DNA from 2 places in the Methylobacterium sp. C33D genome. Region 1 is predicted to be linked to the other one. Evidence: riboswitches for the same ligand, from Rfam matches in the RefSeq annotation. Region 1 holds a riboswitch; the other holds the start of a gene.
What was found. Region 1 has a riboswitch for thiamine pyrophosphate ahead of thiO (glycine oxidase ThiO). Riboswitches for the same ligand answer to the same signal wherever they lie in the genome.
Positions count from the first base shown of each region.

Region 1 (9,936 bases):
GACGACATCGCGATCCTCCGCTTCGTCATGCCGGCGCTGGCGGCGGTGATGGAGATGCGCGTCCTCAACAAGCAGCTCGATCACGTGCTCCGGCTCTACGTCGGCGACGAGCCGCACCGGGCGATCCTGGCCGGGGACATCCGCCGGGGGCAGGTGACGCGGATCCGCTCGGCGATCCTGTTCGCCGACATGCGCGACTACACCCGCACAACCGCCGACATGACGCCCGAGGAGGCGGTCGGCCTGCTCAACGTGTTCTTCGACTGCCTCGTGCCGCCGATCGAGCGGGAGGGCGGCGAGGTCCTGAAGTATCTCGGCGACGGCCTGCTGGCGATCTTCCGGGAGTCCGGCGACGACCTGGGCGGCGCGGCCAAAGGCGCGCTCACGGCGGCCCAGCACGCCCTGGCGGCCCTCGACGAGGCGAACGCCCTGCACCAGTTCCCGGTGCCGGTCGCCGCGGGCATCGCGCTCCACCACGGCGAAGCCGCCTACGGCAATGTCGGGTCCGGCTCCCGCCTCGACTTCACGGTGATCGGCCGCGACGTGAACCTCGCGAGCCGCATCGCGCAGCTGAACCGCGCCCTCGGCGAGCCGCTGCTGATGTCGAAGCCCTTCGTGGACTTCCTCTGGGGCGACCCGATCCCGCTCGGCGAGCACCGTCTCAACGGGTTCGACGAGCCGATGGCGGTGTTCCGGCCGAAATTCCTGCGCCCGCGCAGGTCGAGCTGAGCCGCCTCCCGAGCGCGTGACCGATCGATCCCTGAACGACACCGGGCCGTCCTGCCCGTCCGCCGTCATCCGCCGTTCGCCGCCCGGGCGTGCGCGGTCGATCTCACCACGTCGGCACGAACGGCAGAGCGTAGGGAGTATGACGGCAGCCCCAGACCGGGTCGATCATCTTCGCCAACACGTCCCGGGCCAGGGCGCCGGCGCGTAGGGCGACGTCCCGCGGGACCTGCGTCCGTTCGAGGATCTTCAGGCAGGCGTGACCGCAGGCGCTGTATTGGCCGCTGTGGTACGCGTTGAGGGCGAACTCGTCGAGCAAGCCGTACTCGTAGACCCACGGGTTCAGAGAGATCCCCTCGCTCGGAAGCTCGAGCGCGAGGCCAGCCTCGGCATACCGATAGCCCTCCGCGAACCGCTTTCTCAGCCTGCAGAACCGACTGGCCCCGTGGCGCGCCTCCGCCCGCGCGGGACGGACCGCGGTCGCGCGCTCGTAGAGATCCAGCACCCGGTCCTCCGGCTCGTGGAGGCGCTCCGCGTTCACCGCAGCCATCAGCAGGTTGAAATAGACTTCCTCGTCCCATCCGCCGAGATCGGCCCGCTTCAGAAAGCACGCGAGGGCCTTCCGGTGTTCCCCGGCGGCGTCGTACGTGGTCCCGAGGTACATCGTGTACCGCGCGATCATGAAAGGGTCCGTCTCGACCGCCAGCGCCTTCTCGAGGACGGCGATATCCCGCGCATCCGCAGTCGCGTCGCGGTGGCGGGCGCCGTCGCCGCCGCGGCGCATCGCGAGGGGCAGGATCGGCGTCTCGGTCACGCCGGGGCAGCTGAGAAATTCGTGCAGGACGCCCCGGTAGCGCCAGTTCTCCCGGCTGTTGACCAGCTGGTTGCGCCAGTAGCGCGTGTGTTCGTCGATGATCTCGAAGCGGTAGCCGGGCGCGCGCAGCTTCGGCATCGTGAAGTCCGCCGGGATGATCAGCTCATCGTCGGCGTCGATGATCAGCACGTACTGCGCGTGCCGCCGCGCGAGTTTCAGAGCCTCGTTCCGATTGAAAGCGAAATCGACCCACGGGCGCTCGACCAGGGCTCCCGGTATGTCCGCCAGCGCGGCGCGGACGATATCCTGGGTTCCGTCCGTCGAGCCGGTATCAACGATGATCCAATGATGGATCATCGGACGCACAGAGTCGAGGCAACGCCGGATAACGGGGGCCTCGTCCTTCACGATCATGGACAAACAGATGGTCGACCCGCGATTCGTCATTCTGAAGCCGCTCCACGCCGCGCCCTTATTCAGAACACGCAGTCGTAGACACTCCTAGCACCGCCATCATGCATTGACAAAACAATCGTCCTGACCGGCAAAGCTTACGTTAAAGCGCGTATCTACAGCACGATCGCTCCAACGTACATCAATACTTGAGCACAACAAGGGAGCCTCAACAGGCACGTTGATCCGCGGAGATTGATCGAGCGGCCGCGAGACCATGTCGGGCACGCCGGCCCGGTGTCTGTACACCGGTGGCAGCGGCGCAGCCGGTCCCGCGTGCGCCCCGCGAGAACGCCACGATCACGAAGGTCAGGGCGGAGGATCTCGGCGCTTCAGCCCCTGAGCGTCATCGTGCTGCCGGAGACGCCGAAATCGCGCAGACGCCTGAGGAACGACATGCCGAGAAGGCTGGTGGACAGGAGCCCGCGCGGGATCACCACCGCATCGACGTCCCGCACCGTGATCGATCCGATCTGCACGATGGCGATCCGGATCGGCGCCACGCGGACCGTGCCGTTCGCGGTGTTCCAGACGCGCGTGAAATCGGACGGACCGACCCGGATCCCGATCCGCGCGGCGTCCTCCTCGGAGAACGCGCAGGCACTCGCCCCGGTATCCACCATCATCGGCAACGAGCGGCCGTCCAGCAGCGCGTTGACGAAGAAGTGGCCGTTGCGCCCGGCCTGGAGAGCCACACCGGCGGCATCGACCGCGAGAGCCGGCTCCGGCGGCGGAGTGACGGCGAGGGCCACCGGCGCCGGCCGCATGCCGTCGCGCAGCTTCAGGACGGCCGTGACGCCGAGGAAGCCGAGCAGGCAGATCAATAGGATTGCGCGCACGCGAATTCGCCCGTGACGTGGAGTGCCGGCGACCGGAGACGTTCCGGAATCCCGGCGATGAGATGCCAGACCGGTGAAGGGATGGTGCGCGATCGCGATCGCCGCCGGCGCACGCGTGCCGATTCCGCTGCGATTGGTATCCAGATCATCACCGGGATCCGCGGATTGTCGCTGGAACGACCGGATGGCTGCGGCGCGGGGTTGACCGGCCGCAGCCGGGAAGCCACATCTGCCTCTGTTCCAGGGAGATCCCCGGCAAGGGGCTGAGAAACCGCTGGCACGTCCGTCAGGACCTGCGGCGCGGAAATCCTTCGAACCTGATCCGGCTCATACCGGCGTAGGGATTGGACCGCGGCCGCCCGACAGGCAGGCCACAGCTTCTCACCGAAGCGCACGGCCCGGTCACCGCGACGGCATTCCGCGGAGATGATTGTGCCCCTCGACCGCCCCGCCTCACCGATCGGACGCCGCCGCAAACCGGACGGCAGCGCCGCGCCGGCGTCCCTTCCGGCGCGGACCGACGTGGCCGTCGTCGGCGGCGGGCTGATCGGGCTGTCGATCGCGTGGCGCCTCGCCCGGGCCGGCCGCGCCGTGACGGTGCTGGAGCGGGACACGATCGGCGCGGGCGCGAGCCTCGCGGCCACCGGCATGCTGGCCCCGGCCGCCGAGCACGAGCCCGGGTCCGACCCGCTGCTGCCCCTCGCACTGGATTCGCTGCGGCTCTGGCCCGGGTTCCGCGACGCGCTGGAGGCCGAATCCGGCCGCGCGATCGACTACCGGGCCGACGGCACCCTGGTGCTGGCGGTCGGCCGCGACGAGGTCGAGCGCCTGCGCTTCCGCTACGACCTGCAGCGCCGCTCCGGCCTCGCGGCCACCTGGCTGCCGGGCAGCGAGGTGCGGCGCCTGGAGCCGGGCCTGCGCCCCTCCGTCACCGCCGGGATCCACTGCCCGCTCGACCATCAGGTCGATCCCCGTCTGGTCATGGACGCCCTCACCGAGGCCTGCCGCCGGGCCGGCGTCGTCCTGGTGGAGCGGACGCCCGTCACCGCCCTGGACTGGTCGGGCGGCCGCGTCACCGGGATCCGTGCCGGCGACCGCGTCGTGGCGGCGGAGACCGTCATCCTCGCCTCCGGTGCCTGGAGCGGGGAGGGCGGCCTGCTGCCCGACGCGCTCGCCCTGCCGGTCCGCCCGCTCAAGGGCCAGTCCCTGGCCCTGCGCACCACCCCCCGCACCGGTACCCTGGCGCGGATGGTCTGGACCGAGCAGGTCCACATGGCGCCGAAGAGCGACGGCCAGCTCATCGTCGGCGCGACCGTCGAGGATTGCGGCTTCCGGCCCGGCGTCACCGCCGGCGGGCTCTACGCCCTGCTGGAAGGCGCCCGCCGGGTGCTGCCCGGCATCGAGGAGATGGAGGTGGAGGCGGTGTGGAGCGGCTACCGTCCGACCTCGGACGACGACGCGCCGATCCTCGACGCGATCGCCCCGGGCCTCGTCGCCGCCACCGGGCATCACCGCAACGGCTACCTGCTCGCCCCGGTGACCGCCGACGCGGTCGCCGCGCTGGTGCTGCACGGCGCGCTGCCGGATGTCGCCCGTCCCTTCACCCGCGCGCGCTTCGGGCAGCCGGAAGCGCTGAGGGAATCGGCATGAAACTTCTCGTCAACGGTGAGCCGCGCGACTGCGCGGTCGAGACGGTGGACGCCCTGTTCCGCCTGGAAGCGGAGGAGGGCGGCATCGAGAGTCCGCAGGGCGTCGCCATCGCGCTGAACGGCCGGGTTCTGCGCCGCCGGGACTGGGGCGAGACCCCGGTCGCGGAGGGCGACCGCGTCGAGATCGTCCGCGCCATGCAGGGAGGTTGAGCATGGACCCGAGTCACACGCCGTCCCGCCCCGAGGGCGGGGACGACAGCCTGACCATTGCCGGGGTGACGCTGTCGTCCCGGCTGTTCATCGGCACCGCCGGCTACCCGACACAGGCGATCATGCGCGACGCCGTCGCGGCGAGCGGCGCCGACGTGGTCACCGCCTCGATCCGCCGGGTCTCGCTCCAGGGCCACGGCTCGGACACGGTCAAGATCCTGAAGGGCAAGCGCTTCCTGCCGAACACCGCCGGCTGCGAGACGGCCCGGGACGCGATCATGACCGCCGAGCTCGCCCGGGAGGCGCTCGACACCAACTGGATCAAGGTCGAGGTGATCGGCGACCGGGAGACGCTGTACCCGGACGTGACCGAGCTGATCGAGGCCTGTCGCCATCTCGTGGACGACGGCTTCGTGGTGCTGCCCTACTGCAACGACGACCCGATCGTGTGCCAGCGCCTGGAGGATCTCGGCTGCGCCGCCGTCATGCCCATGGGCTCGCTGATCGGCTCCGGGATGGGCGTCGCCAACCCGGCCAACCTGGAGCTGATCTGCCGCCGGGCGAGGGTGCCGGTGGTGGTCGATGCCGGGATCGGCACCGCCTCGGACGCGGTGATCGCCATGGAACTCGGCGCTTCCGCCTGCCTGATCAACACCGCGATCGCCAAGGCCGACGATCCGGTGCGGATGGCCCGCGCCATGGGCCGGGCCGTGGAGGCCGGGCGCGACGCGCATCTCGCCGGGCGGATCCCTCGCCGCGGCCGGGCCGAGCCGTCGAGCCCGCAGCTCGGCCTCGTCGGCTCGTGAGGGTGCTGCCGTCGCCGCTGCTGGCGGTGACGGACCGGCACGGGCACCCGCGGCCCCTCGCCGAGACCGTCCAGGCGATCCTCGACGGCGGCGGGCGCTGGATCTGGTTCCGCGACAGGGACCTGGATGCGGATGCCCGCCTGCATCTCGGCGCGGGCGTCGCCGCGCGCGTGCGCGCCGCGAACGGTGTCCTGACGGTCGGCGGCGACGTCGCGCTGGCGCGCGCCCTCGAAGCCGACGGCGTGCATCTCGGCGGCGGCTCGGGACCGGAGGCGATCGCGGCGGCGCGGGCCACCCTGGGCGAGGCCGCGCTGATCGGCGTTTCCGCGCACGCGCCGCGTGAGGCCGCGGCCGCCGCGACGGCCGGCGCCGACTACGTGACCCTCAGCCCGATCTACGCGACGGCGAGCAAGCCGGGCTACGGACCGGCTCTCGGACCGGAGGGCCTCGCCGCCGCGCGTGCGGCGGGCCTGCCGATCGTGGCCCTGGGCGGTGTCGGTCCGGCAGTGATCGGGGCCTGTCGCGCGGCGGGGGCGGCGGGCTTCGCCGTCATGGGTGGCCCGATGCGGGCCATGGATCCGGCCGACGCGACGCGGGCGCTCCTGGAGGCCTGGGGTGTAGCGGAGTCCACAGCGGCTCGGACAGCCACGTGGAATGCAGCCCCGTCCTAGGTGCTGGAAGGCCCGTAGGGCGGGCGCGGAATCGCCCGGTGCGCGGCCCGGAGCGCCGCCGACCAGCGCTCGCGCAGGTCGTGGAAGTAGCCCTCGCCGGCCTCGATCCGGTGGTTCACCTCGAGCGTCAGCGCGTTCCGGCGGGCGACCGCGATGTCGATCGGCAGGCCGACGCCCAGATTCGACCGCATGGTCGAATCCATCGAGACCAAGCTCACCTTGAGGGCGTCGTAGAGGTCGGTCGTGTACTTCACCGCCCGGTCGAGGATCGGCTTGCCGTACTTGTGCTCGCCGATCTGGAGGAACGGCGCGTCGGTGCTGCACTCGATGAAGTTGCCGGCGGAGTAGATCAGGTACAGCCGCATCTCGCCGGTGCCGATCTGGCCGCCGAACAGAAGCGAGATCGAGAACCGGATGTTGGCCGCCTCGAACCCGTCCTTCTCGATCGCGCGGACCCGCCGGATGGCCCGGCCGATCAGCTGCGCCGCCTGGAACATGGTCGGCGCCTCGACGAGCTTCTGCGGCGGCTCGCCCTCCTCCTCGCCGGGCACGCCCTCCTGGAGCAGGCTGAGCACCGACTGGGTGATCGAGAGGTTGCCCGCGGAGGCGAGCATCATCACCCGCTCGCCCGGCACGTTGAAATGGTGGAGCTTGCGGTAGGTCGAGATGTCGTCGAGCCCCGCATTGGTGCGGGTATCGGCGACCATGACCAGCCCTTCCTCCACCAGGACACCGACGCAGTAGGTCATCGTCTTCGGGCTCTCGTGCGGTCGGCGGACCGGGGTCGGTACGATCAGGATTGAGCGGCGGCCCTGCCTTGCTCGACCCGGAGCTTCACGTCCAGTGTCTCGGTGCCACCGCCGGTCCGGCTGCCGCGGATCGGCGCCGCGCCGAGATAGTCCAGGCCGGTGGCGACGCGGATGTAATTGTCCGCCGGGCTGACATCGTAGCACGGGTCGAACGCCACCCAGCCGAGATCCGGCACCAGGGCCTCGACCCAGCCGTGGGGCGCCTCGACATCCGCCTGGCCGTCGTCGCGGGCCCGATAGCCGGCGACGTAGCGGGAAGGGATGCCGATGTGGCGGGCGGCGGCGATCAGGACGTGGGCGAGGTCCTGACAGACGCCGCTGCCGGCCGCGAACGCCTTGGCGGCCGGGACCGCGCCGCTCGCGGGACCGGGCTCGTGGGCCACGGCGCCGTGGACGGCGCCCATCAGCCGGTGGAGCCGGGCCAGGACGGCGCCGTCGCCCTCCGCGGCGACGCGCTCCGCGAAGGCGTGCAGCTCAGGGCTCGCGACGCACAGGTCCGTGTCGCGCAGGTAGAATTCGTCCGGCAGGCGCTCCACCGTGCCGCGGACGACGCCGTGGGTGTCGTCGGTGTCGACCTCGCCGGTGACCCGGATGGTCAGGGCGTCGGCCGGCTCGTCCGGGGTGAACCAGTGGACGACGTTGCCGAACCCGTCCTCGCGGGCGGTCAGCCGCCCGTCGACGGTGGTGTCGATCCGCCACCCGCGAACGTACTGCCCGTCATGGTCCCGCGGCGTCAGCCGCAGGACCTGCACGAGCCCGCGGGCCGGCTGCTCGTACGTGTAGATGGTCTCGTGAACCACGCGGATGCGCATGCGCCGTCCTGTCCGTCCCGTTCAGCCGACCAGATACTGCTTGGCGATCGCCTCGCCCACCTTGTTGTTCTCGGCGATGAACGCCTCGACGAACTCGTGCAGCCCGGTGGCGAAGACACGGTCGATATCCTCGCCCTCCAGCTTCGCCAACATGTTTCCCGCGAGACGCTGGCTCGGCCCCCGGCGGCCGTAGGCGTCGGCGATCAGGTCGAGATACTCGACGATGACGCCGTAGCAGTTCGCGAAGGAGCGCGGCATCTGCTTGTTGAGCATCAGGAGGTCCGCCACGAGCAGCGGCTTGATGCTCTCCCGGTAGACCCAGTGGTAGGCGTTGAACGCCGACACTTCGCGCAGGATCGTGGTCCACTGGAAGTAGTCGAGGCTGCCGCCCACCGTCTCGTCGTGCGGCAGCAGGATCTGGTACTTCACGTCGAGGATGCGGGCGGTGTTGTCGGCCCGCTCGATCGCCGTGCCGAGCCGGGTGAACCAGAAGGCGTCGTTGCGCAGCATCGTCCGGAAGGCCGAGCCGTCGAAGGTCAGCGAGACGGTCTTCACCCAGTCGAGGAAGCGGCCGAACTCGTCGCGGTTGAGGTCCTTGCCGGCGTAGTTGCGCAGCTCCAGCCACGCGCCGTTGATCGCGTCCCACATCTCGGTGGTGAGCGCCGTGCGCACCGAGCGGGCATTCTCGCGGGCCGCCTCGATGCAGGAGCGGATCGAGGACGGGTTGTGCGGGCTGAAGGCCAGGAAGTCGCAGACCGTGTCGGCGTTGACCGCGCTGTAATGGGTCTTGAACGCGTCGGGGTCGCCGGCCGAGGCGAGGGCCGAGTCCCACTCGTTGCTCCCGCCGCCGCCGTAGCTCGTCGGAAGCGACGCGAATCGGTGTGCCGCGTCGAGAATGCGGGCGACGAAGTCGGCCCGCTCGACGTAGCGGGAGAGCCAGAAGAGGTTGTCGGCAGTCCTGGAGAGCATCGGTCTTCAGCCAAGTCGTGCGGACCACGATGTCCGCGCCTCGGAACGTCCGGATATCGCGGAGCTCAGGCGTCGAGCACCCAGGTGTCCTTGGTGCCACCGCCCTGGCTGGAATTGACCACCAGGGAGCCTTCCTTCAGCGCCACCCGGGTCAGGCCGCCCGGGACGATGCGGATCTTGTCGGCCCCGCACAGCACGAAGGGCCGCAGGTCGACGTGGCGGGGGGCGACGCCCGAGGCCACGAAGGTCGGGCAGGTGGAGAGCGACAGGGTCGGCTGGGCGATGAACCCGTCCGGGGCGTGCTTGAGCTTCTTGGCGAAATCGTCGAGCTCGCGCTTGCTCGCGTGCGGCCCGACCAGCATCCCGTAGCCGCCCGAGCCGTTGACCTCCTTCACCACCAGCTCGGACAGGTTGTCCATCACGTACGCGAACGCGTCCTTCTCGCGGCACCGATAGGTCGGAACGTTGTGCAGGATCGGCTCCTCGCCGGTGAAGAACTTCACGATCTCCGGCATGTAGCTGTAGACCGCCTTGTCGTCCGAGATGCCGGTCCCGACCGCGTTGGCGAGGGTGACCGAGCCGCGCTCGTAGGCGTTCATCAGGCCGGGCACGCCGAGGACCGAATCCGGGCGGAAGACCAGCGGGTCGAGGAAGTCGTCGTCGAGGCGGCGGTAGATCACGTCGACCTTCCGCGGCCCCTCGGTCGTGCGCATGTAGACGACGTCGTCCTTGGTGAAGAGGTCGGACGCCTCCACCAGCTCGACGCCGAGCTTGTCGGCCAGGAACGAGTGCTCGTAGAACGCGGAGTTGTAGCGCCCCGGGGTCAGCAGAACGACGGTCGGGTCGCGGGTCGCCGAGCCCGGCGCGAGGCTGCGCAGGGTGGCGAGCAGGGCGTCCGGGTAGTTCTCGACCGGCGCGACGCGGTGCTTCGAGAACAGGTCCGGGAACAGGCGCAGCATCACCTCCCGGTTCTCCAGCATGTAGGAGACGCCCGACGGGATGCGGGCGTTGTCCTCCAGCACGAAGAAATCGTTCTCGCCGGTCCGGACGATGTCGATGCCGGCGATGTGGACGTAGAGGTCGTGCGGCACGCGGAAGGACCGCATCTCCATGCGGTAATGGGCGTTGCGGTAGACGAGGTCGGCCGGGATGATGCCGGCCTTGATGCATTCCTGGGC
Region 1 covers NZ_JBKFAV010000015.1:92,776-102,711, forward strand. Annotated here, with positions in the region: gene ACLBXO_RS14070 (adenylate/guanylate cyclase domain-containing protein) at 1-729, shown strand, start outside; gene ACLBXO_RS14075 (glycosyltransferase) at 833-1,954, opposite strand; gene ACLBXO_RS14080 (TIGR02281 family clan AA aspartic protease) at 2,326-2,832, opposite strand; TPP riboswitch at 3,066-3,194, shown strand; gene thiO (glycine oxidase ThiO) at 3,259-4,482, shown strand; gene thiS (sulfur carrier protein ThiS) at 4,479-4,691, shown strand; gene thiG (thiazole synthase) at 4,694-5,497, shown strand; gene ACLBXO_RS14100 (thiamine phosphate synthase) at 5,494-6,168, shown strand; gene ACLBXO_RS14105 (peptidase) at 6,165-6,917, opposite strand; gene ACLBXO_RS14110 (transglutaminase family protein) at 6,962-7,789, opposite strand; gene ACLBXO_RS14115 (alpha-E domain-containing protein) at 7,811-8,758, opposite strand; gene ACLBXO_RS14120 (circularly permuted type 2 ATP-grasp protein) at 8,824-9,936, opposite strand, start outside.

Region 2 (9,936 bases), on a different contig from region 1:
CCACGCGTCGCGGTAATCCTGGGTGGTGCCGCTCTTGCCGGCGAGATCCCATCCCGGGATGTCGGCCTTCTTGCCGGTGCCGCTCACGAAGGTCTCGTGCATCATGGCGTTCATCATGCCATCGGCATTGGCGTCGATGACCCGACCCAGACCGTTGTCGGAGCGCTTGTAGAGCACCTTCCCGTCCTGGCTCTTCACGGCGGTGACCACGTAGGGGATCACGCCGATGCCGCCGTTGGCGAAGGCCCCGTAGGCGCCGACCATCTCCAGGAGCGTGACCTCGGACGTGCCGAGGGCGATGGAGCCGTTGGCCTGAAGCGGCGAGGTGATGCCGAGCCGCTGTGCGGTCTGGACCACGGTCTTAGGCCCGACCTCCTGGCCGAGGCGCACCGCGACGGTGTTGAGCGACTGGGCGAGCGCCGTCCGCAGGGTGACGGGCCCCTCGTAGCGGTGGGAGTAGTTCTCCGGCGCCCAGTTGCCGATCCGGATCGGCGCGTCCTCCCGGACCGTGTCGGGCGTGGCGCCGTGCTCGACGGCCGCGAGGTACACGAAGGGCTTGAACGAGGAGCCGGGCTGGCGCTTGGCGGTCGTGGCCCGGTTGAACTGGCTCTGCGCGTAGTCGCGGCCGCCGATCAGGGCGCGGATGGCGCCGTCGGGCCGCATCGAGACCAGCGCCCCCTGGCTGACGTTGTAGCGCGTGCCCTTGGCGTTGAGCTCGTCGGTGAGCGCCTTCTCGGCGGCGGCCTGGAGGCCGGGATCGACCGTGGTCTGGACCGTGATGTCGGTGTCGAACTTGCCGACGTAGTCGTCGAGCACGTCCATGACGAGGTCGGCGACGTAGTTGGCCGACCCGCCGCCGCGGGCGTTGGCGGGCTTGGCCGGCTGGGCGAGCGCCACCTTGACGTCCTGTGCCGACGCGAAGCCCAGCTCCTGCATGGCGGCGAGCACCTGCGCGGCGCGGGCCTGGGCGGCCGGGAGATTGCGGTTCGGGGCGAGGCGCGAGGGCGCCTGCACGAGGCCGCCGAGCATCGCGGCCTGCGCGAGGCTCACCTCCTTGGCGGGCTTGCCGAAGTAGCGCTGCGCCGCCGCCTCGACCCCGTAGGCGCCGGCGCCGAAGTAGACGCGGTTCAGGTAGAGTTCGAGGATCTCGTCCTTGGTGTACTTGTGCTCGAGCCAGAGCGCGAGGATCGCCTCCTGGATCTTGCGCGACGCGGAGCGCTCCGGAGTCAGGAACAGATTCTTGGCGAGCTGCTGGGTGAGGGTCGAGCCGCCCTGCGCAACGCCGCGCCGGGTCAGGTTCTGGCCGATGGCGCGCAGGATGCCGACCGGATCGACGCCGAAATGCTGGTAGAAGCGCCGATCCTCGATCGCCACGAAAGCGCGCGGCAGGTAAGGCGGCAGCTCCTTGATCGACACGACCCGACCGCCGGTCTCGCCGCGGTTGGCGAGCAGGGAGCCGTCGCTGGCCAGGATGGCGATGTTGGGCGGCCGCTTCGGCACCGCCAGCTGGTCGATCGGCGGCAATTGCGACGCGTGGTAGGCGATGAGGCCGGCGAGGCCGATCACCCCCCAGAGGCCGAGGACGACGGTCCCGTAGACGATGCGGCCGAGCCAGGAGCGGCGGCGTCGGCCGCGCCCCGAGGCCTTCGCCCGCCCCGTAGTCCGCGCCGGCGCCTTGCCCGGCTGCCGCGCCCCGCCGCCCGCTCGCTTCGCCACGCCGTCTCCTGCCCCGGGACGGTCCTCGCGGGTCAGGCGCAGGTCGAGTTCGCCGCGGTCCCGCGCGCGCCCCTCGGGCACGTCGAAATTCGGCTCAATCCTGCCCCGACCCTTGGCCATGCATCCCGTCTTCGACTGTTCCGCCACGACGCGCGTCCGTCAGGCACGCCGCGGAACGGTTTCCGCACGCCAAATGCGGCGGTTTCGCGCCCCGTCCGGAAACGACGCGGGGGCCGGCGGCACCGGCCATCCTTGTCGAAACCGTCTGTGACCGCTTCGCGGTACGGTGCGGAAAAAGGCTGGCCAATCCGTTAAGGAACGCGCCGATCCGTCCGGAGAGTGGCCGGACCCCGAGCTTCGGGACGGCGCGCGACTAGCGCGCGCCGCCCTGCAATTCGCGCGTGCTCGCCAGGATCGCCTCCTGCAGCGCGGTGGCCGCCGCGTGGTGGCGCCCCGGACCGAGCACGACGAACTCGACCGCGCCGAGCGGGGGCAGAGCGGCCGCCTCGGGGAGCGCGGCGAGGCCCGGCGGCATGACCTTGGCCGAGTGCGGCGCGACGCCGAGCCCCGCTTCGACGGCGGCCCGCAACCCCATCAGGCTGCTACTGGTGCAGGCGACCCGCCAGGATCGGCCTACCGCCGCGAGGGCGTCGAGCGCCAGGGTGCGGGTCATCGAGGGCGGCGGGTAGAGCACCAGGGGCAAGGGTTTGTCGGGATCCGGAACGGCGCCGGGGCGGCCTGCCCAGATCAGGTCCTCCGCCCAGGCCAGGGTCCCACGCGGATCGCCGCGACGGCGCTTGCAGAAGATCACGTCGAGCTCGCCCGCGTCGTAGCCCTGGTAGAGAGTCCGGCTCAGCCCGACCGTGATCTGGAGATCGACCGCGTCGTGCCGATCGGCGAAGCCGGCCAGGACCTTCGCCAGGGTCGACAGGGTGTAGTCCTCGGAAACGCCGAGGCGGATGCGTCCGCGCAGGCCGCCCGGCGAGAAGAAGGCGCGCAGCCGGTCCTGCGCCTCCACCACGTCGCGGGCGAAGCCGATCAGGACCTGACCGTCCGGCGTCGGGGCGACCCGGTGCGTGTCGCGCGTCAGGAGCGCGCGCCCGAGAGCCCGCTCCAGACGCGCGATGTGCCCGCTGACCGTCGATTGCCGCAGACCGAGCGTCTGGGCCGCTGCCGTGAAGCTGCTGCTCTCGACGACGGCCAGGAACGAGCGCAGCAGCTCGATGTTCGGATTGCCTATCATGGTTCACGATAACCGATATCGGTAACCCTGGGACGCCGCGCGGCGTTAGGGTCCCGGACAGACCCGTCCCAGAGCCGCGCCGCGAAGCCCCGTCCGATGTCCGCACCCGTGATCATGACCACGCTGTTCGTCGGCGGCCTCGTGGCGATACCGACGCTCGGGAGATGGGCGACGCAGGTCACCGAGGTGCTCGCCTCGCTGCTGGCGACCGCCACCGTCCTGGTCGTGATCCTGTACCTCTGCGATCGCTGGCCGGGCTACTTCGCGAACCCGCAGGTGCCGGTCGGCCTGACGGCGACACCGTTCGGCGACTGAGCCGATGACCCGTCCCGCGCGATCGCAGACCGTGGGGCGCGACCGCACCGCGGGCGCCGCCCTGGCCTTCGTCGCCGGATTCATCGACGCGGCGGCCTTCATCGCCCTGACCGGTCTCTTCACCGCCCACGTGACCGGCAACTTCGTCCTGATCGGCGCCGAGCTGGTCGCGAGCTCCGGCGGCGTGGTGGCCAAGCTCCTGGCGCTGCCCGTCTTCGTCGGGGCGGTGGCGGGCGCGCGGGTTCTGGCCCTGGCGCTGGAACGGCGGGCGCTCGACCCGCTGCCCTGGCTGCTCGCGGTCGAGGTGGCCCTGCTCGCAGGGTTCGGGCTGTGCGGCACCGCGTGGTCGCCCCTCGGCGCGGCGGACAGTGCCGCGTCCATCGCGGTCGGCATGCTGGCGGTCGCGGCCATGGGCCTGCAGAACGCTATCGGCCGCCTGTCCCTCGGCCATCTCGCACCCACGACGGTCATGACGGTGAGCGTCAGCCAAGCCGTCATCGACGCGACCGACCTCCTTCTGGGCAGCGGCGAGCAGCGCGATCAGACCCGGAAGCGATTCCTGCGCGTGCTCCCGGCGATCGCGGCCTTCGCCGTCGGTGCGCTCGTCGGCGCCTTCGGGATCGCGCACCTCGCCTTCGGCAGCCTCGTCCTGCCGCTCGGCGTCCTGACGGCCCTGATCGTCCAGGCCGGAGCGCCCGGCGGCGCCGGCGCCGCGCCGTGAGGCGCCGCGCCGGGCGGCGGTCAGGGAGCGGACGGCCTCACCGCTCGGCCGGCGGTTTGGCGGACGGCTCGCCGAGCACCCGTCGGGCCTCGGTGAGCAGCACCGCGTGGCGCGCCGCCGGCGGACCGGAATCCGGCGTCTCGCGGCCGAGCCGGGCGATGCGCGCCCGGAACAGGCGCCGGCGCAGGCCGAACCGGCGAAGGCTCATCACCAGCGCCTGAAGCACGAGGCGGACGGCCTCCGTCCGTTCGCGCTCCTCGACGATCGCCGCCGCGAGCGCGGCCTCGCGGCGGAGCGCGGCCTCGAGCTCATCCCGGACGGCGGCGCGGGACCCCTCGTCCCTGCGCGCCGCGTCGAGCTGGATCCGGCATTCCTGCAGCGCGCTGAGCAGCAGAAGCTCCTGCGCGGACGCATCCCTCATCAAGGCCTCCAGGGGCGCCGTCACCCGTCCGACGACGGGGCGTTCCGCCCGATCACCGTCGCGCCGGCCGCGGACCGGCCCGCGCGCATCCTCGTGCGACGCCATAGCGAGCGCGGCCGCTGGCCGGAAGCCGCCGACCGGATTATTCGGCACCCGCACCGCAAACCACGGGGGAATCGGGGACGTGCAGATTCGGATCGCTCTGGCCTTCGGGGCCATCACGCTGGGAGGGGGCGCGCTCGCACCCGCCCCGGCCCAGGCCTACCAGCTCGACACGGTGAACTTGGTCGGCTGCGCGCAAGAGGGCGGCGTCTGCCGGATGCCCTACCCCACCAACGTCTATTACGGCGTGCCCGGCCGGACGAACGGTCGGCCGTTCCCGCAGGGCGGCGTCGTGCCCTGCAACACCCAGACCTTCGGCGATCCGGCACCGGGCCAGGCGAAGAGTTGCTGGTACGCGCCGCGCGTCAACGTCGGCGGCGGGGGCGGTGGCTACGGTGGTGGAGGCGGGAATTCCGGCGGCAACGGTTACGGCGGCGGGGGCGGCTACCGGAACGACGGGTACGACGACCGGCGCGAATCCTACCGCGACCGGCGCGACTACGATCGCCCGCCGGTGCGCCGCCCCTACGACGACGATTATGGTCCGGGACCGCGGCGCTACCGGGGCGATCCGGACGAGTACTGATCTCGGCCAAGCAGGGCAGGCACGGGAACGTATTTGCCCTGTTAACCGCCATCCGGCATCGTCCGGCTCCGCGAGGCCCGTGTCCGCGGAGCCGCTCGACCGGATGGAGGAGTTGATGACGGAGAATCGCCGCGGCGCTTTCCGCAAGAACGCCTTCACCTTCGGCGCGGTGCTGCTCGACGGCGGCGAGGTGAGCTGCCTGGTCTGGGACGCCACCGACGTGGGCGCGCAGATCGAGGTCGAGGACGATCAGGCCGTGCCGGACCGCTTCCCGCTGCGCGTCAGCGCCGGCACAGAACCGCGCTTGGCCACCGTGGCGTGGCGGCGCAGCCGGCGGATCGGCATCGCCTTCGAGGGCTGAGCCCCTTCAGGTCGCCTGCAGGGCCGGGCGTGGCCGGGAGCCCGACCCGACGAGCCGGAACCAGCGCGGCCGCACGAACAGGCAGTCGAGCACCGTTCCGCGGACCAGCCGCTCCAGCGCCAGGGGCAGCATCACCGCCACTGCTATGACCGTCAGGCTCGCGAGGCCGATATCGGCGATCGCGCCGGTGCGCACGAGGACCTCGCGGGTCGCCGCCATCGGCAGGGAGAAGGCGAGGTAGATCACGATCGAGCGCTGGCCGCAGATCCGGACCGCCTCGGCGACCGGGCCGCCGGCGCGGCCGATCAGGGAAGCCGCCACCACGATCGCTTGGGCACCGGCGGCGCCGAGGGCGAGGCTCGCCAGCGGCAGGCTGGCAAGCGTCGGGTGCTCCGGCAGGCCCGATGGAGTGAGCGCGAGCCAGCCCTCCAGGATCGCCCAGGCGGCGAGGCCGAGCAGGGCGAGCGGGACGCGGCGGCGCGCCGCGTCCGCGAGCGCGAAGATCCGCCCGGCGAACAGGTAGCCCGCGACGAAGTACACGTAGCGGGCGCAGAACTCCTCGATCAGCGTCGAGTCGCTGCGGATGTCGGCAATCTGCAGCAGGGCGGCGCCGGCGAGGAGCACGCCGCCGGGCACGCGGCGCAGGGCCTTCGTGACCACCGAGAACACCGCCAGCAGGTAGATGAACCAGAGGCTGGAATAGGGCTCGATCAGCGCGTGCGCGAGGTGCGCCGCGAAGGCCGCCGGGCCGGCATCGCCGACGATCTTGCCGTACTTGGCGACGGACTGAATCACCAGCCAGAGCAGGTAGAAATAGGCGAAGTGGACGACCCGGCGGTCGGAGAACAGGCGCCAGTCGCGGTCGATGACCCGTCCCACGAAGAGGCCGGAGAGCAGGAAGAAGTCCGGGATCCGGAACGGCTTCGCGAATGCGACGACCGGGTGGAGGAAGCCCTCGCCGCCCATGGCCTCGCCGGTGCCGATGACCGAATGCATCATGACGACCAGGAGGATGCAGATCCCCTTGGCGATATCGACCCAGGCGAGCCGATCTCCCGTATCCCCGACCCCGGCCATCGTCCCAACCCTCGCGATCGGGGCGATCCTGGACCGGCTCGGGTTGACGGCAAGGAACGGGGCGGCGGCCACCTGCGGATGTGACGAACGCCCGGTAAACGCCGGCCGGGCAGGTGTCAGATCTTGCGGCGCGCCGACTTCCGCTCGCGGGTCATGCGCGTGGCGGCGTGGAAATCGTCGGGCTTGCCGCGGACCCAGACGAGGAAGCGCGCGATCTCCGGATCGGCACGCAGGGCCTCGACGTCGGCGAGGCGCTTGGCGATCTCCGCCTCGCTGTAGCGGGCGTGGATCGCCGAGTGGCAGATCTGGTGCAGCCGGACCGTGCCGCGGTGGGTCCCGCCCTTCAGCTTCGGCGTGAGGTGATGGAGGCTGGAGCGGGCGCGGCGCGGGATCGGGCGCTCGCAGAGGGGGCAGACCGGGTCCGGCGGGCCCGGGACGCCCGGCGCGTCCGGATCCTCGGCGCTCCAGCGCTGCGAGCGCCGTCCGACCACGCGAGCCTCCCTCTCCTACCCCTCCTGGTCCATCGGCTGCGGACAGGCCGCACCGACGCGCGGCCCGAACAGCGCCTCGGCCTCGCGATCCCGGCTCCCCAGGATGGAGACGTGGTCCCCCGGGATCACGTCGATCCGGGCCCGCGGGCCGGCCGCCGCGGCGAGGTTCCGCGCCAGCTCGGCCGGCACCACCGGATCGTCGGAACCCTGCACGATCAGCACCGGCGCGGTCCCGTCGCGGATGCGCAGGTCCGAGCGGTACGTGTCGCGCAGGAGCCAGATCGGGGCTAGCGGGACATGCAGCCGCACGGTGTGGGTCATCGAGTCGAAGGGCGCCTCCAGGTACAGTCCGATCGCCGGAACCCGTTCGGCGACCGCGACGGCCACGGCGGCCCCGAGGGAATGGCCGTGCAGCAGGATCGGCGCGCCGGGCGCCCGCGCCCGCGCGGCCTCGGCGGCCGCCAGCCCGTCGCGGATCAGCCCGTCCTCGCTGGGGCTGCCGGTGGATCCGGGATAGCCGCGATAGGCCACGGTGAGCACGCCCCAGCCGCGGGCCCGCCAGGGCTCCGCGGCGAAGCGGGCCGCGTGCGGCTCGGGGCGGGACCCGTTGCCGTGGAAGCTCACGACGACACCACAGCCCGGCCGCGGCGGCCGCCACAGCCCGTGCAGGGTCTCGCCGTCGGGGGTCGCGACCGTGATGGTCGCGAGGCCCGACGGGATCGTCCACGGGTTCTGCGGGCCGAAGGCGCCCGGATAGAGGAAACGGCGCTGCCCGAGCGCGAGCGCGGCGCAGGCCAGACCGCAGAGGAGGAGCGCGGCGAGCAGGAGGCCGGCGATGAGGCGCATGCGCGGGGCAGGAGAACGTGTGCGTTCGGACGAACGGTTTCCGGGATGTGTTCTCTAGGGCGGCCGGGCAGCATTGACAAAGCCGTCCGCGCGCCCGAGTCTGGAACAGTTCCGAGGGGGGCCCTGCAGAGGGCTGAGATTGGGCACGCGGCCCTGACCCTTGAACCTGATCCGGCTCATACCGGCGGAGGGACGGGAACCTGCGGTCGCCGCTCGCGCGACCACATCTCATCTCGGCCATCGCGTGGACCGGACCGCTCCAGCACGAGGAGAGGCCCACGATGAACGCACCCGTTCTCCCGAAGGACGTGAAAGGCAGCCCCGAGACCGTGACCACGGGTCCGGTGACCGGATCGCGCAAGGCCTACGCGAACCCGGCCGGGCGGCCGGACATCCGCGTCCCCTACCGCGAGATCGTCCTCTCCGATCCGAAGGAGGAGCCGGTGCGGGTCTACGACCCGTCGGGCCCCTACACCGAGACCGATGCCCGCATCGACCTCAATGCCGGCCTCCCCGGCGTGCGCGAGCCCTGGATCGCGGCGCGCGGCTACGCGGCCGTCGCGCCGCGGGCGGTGAAGCCCGAGGATAACGGCTTCGCGGGCGACAAGCTCGTGGCCCCCTGCCCCGCCGAGCGGACCGTCCGCAAGGCGGCCCCGGGCCAGATGGTGACCCAGTACGAGTTCGCCCGCGCCGGGATCATCACCGAGGAGATGATCTATGTCGCCCATCGCGAGAACGTCTGCCGCGAGGCGATGCTCGCGGGCGCCGAGGCCGCGCTCGCCGACGGACAGAGCTTCGGGGCCTCGGTCCCGCCCTTCATCACCCCGGAATTCGTGCGCGACGAGATCGCCCGCGGCCGGGCGATCATCCCGGCCAACATCAACCACACCGAGCTGGAGCCGATGGCGATCGGCCGGAACTTCCTGGTCAAGATCAACGCCAACATCGGCAACTCGGCCGTGACCTCCTCGGCCGCCGACGAGGTCGAGAAGCTCGTCTGGTCGATCCGCTGGGGCGCCGACACGGTCATGGACCTGTCCACCGGCCGCAACATCCACAACATCCGCTCGTGGATCATCCGCAACAGCCCGGTCCCGATCGGCACGGTGCCGATCTACCAGGCGCTGGAGAAGGTCGGCGGCGACCCGCTCAAGCTCGACTGGGAGGTCTTCAAGGACACCCTGATCGAGCAGGCCGAGCAGGGCATCGACTACTTCACCATCCATGCCGGCGTGCGCCTCGCCCACGTGCCGCTGACCGCGCGGCGCGTCACCGGCATCGTCTCGCGCGGCGGCTCGATCATGGCCCGCTGGTGCCTCGCCGGGCACCGGGAATCGTTCCTCTACGAGCGGTTCGACGAGATTTGCGACATCATGCGGGCCTACGACGTGTCGTTCTCCCTGGGCGACGGCCTGCGCCCGGGCTCGATCGCCGACGCCAACGACGCCGCCCAGTTCGGCGAGCTGGAGACGCTGGGCGAATTGACCAAGGTCGCCTGGGACAAGGGCTGCCAGGTGATGATCGAGGGCCCCGGCCACGTGCCGATGCACAAGATCAAGGTCAACATGGAGAAGCAGCTGAAGGAGTGCGGCGAAGCGCCGTTCTACACCCTCGGCCCGCTGACGACCGACATCGCCCCCGGCTACGACCACATCACCTCGGGCATCGGCGCCGCCATGATCGGCTGGTTCGGGACCGCGATGCTCTGCTACGTCACGCCGAAGGAGCATCTCGGCCTGCCGGACCGGGACGACGTGAAGACCGGCGTCATCACCTACAAGATCGCCGCCCACGCCGCCGACCTCGCCAAGGGGCATCCCGCCGCGCAGCTCCGGGACGACGCGCTCAGCCGCGCCCGGTTCGACTTCCGCTGGGAGGACCAGTTCAACCTGGGCCTCGATCCGGATACGGCCCGGCGCTTCCACGACGAGACCCTGCCGAAGGACGCCCACAAGGTCGCGCATTTCTGCTCGATGTGCGGGCCGAAATTCTGCTCGATGAAGATCACGCAGGACCTGCGCGCCGAGGTCCTGGCGATGGAGGAGGCCGGCGAGGTC
Region 2 covers NZ_JBKFAV010000003.1:164,252-174,187, forward strand. Annotated here, with positions in the region: gene ACLBXO_RS03285 (transglycosylase domain-containing protein) at 1-1,836, opposite strand, end outside; gene ACLBXO_RS03290 (LysR family transcriptional regulator) at 2,090-2,959, opposite strand; gene ACLBXO_RS03295 (hypothetical protein) at 3,056-3,274, shown strand; gene ACLBXO_RS03300 (YoaK family protein) at 3,279-3,995, shown strand; gene ACLBXO_RS03305 (ATP-dependent helicase) at 4,033-4,416, opposite strand; gene ACLBXO_RS03310 (hypothetical protein) at 4,601-5,104, shown strand; gene ACLBXO_RS03315 (pilus assembly protein PilZ) at 5,220-5,465, shown strand; gene ACLBXO_RS03320 (acyltransferase family protein) at 5,472-6,542, opposite strand; gene ACLBXO_RS03325 (restriction endonuclease) at 6,659-7,033, opposite strand; gene ACLBXO_RS03330 (alpha/beta hydrolase) at 7,049-7,879, opposite strand; TPP riboswitch at 7,984-8,089, shown strand; gene thiC (phosphomethylpyrimidine synthase ThiC) at 8,161-9,936, shown strand, end outside.
Region 2: linked by a shared signal. The riboswitch ahead of thiC (phosphomethylpyrimidine synthase ThiC) and the one ahead of thiO (glycine oxidase ThiO) in region 1 are both predicted to bind thiamine pyrophosphate.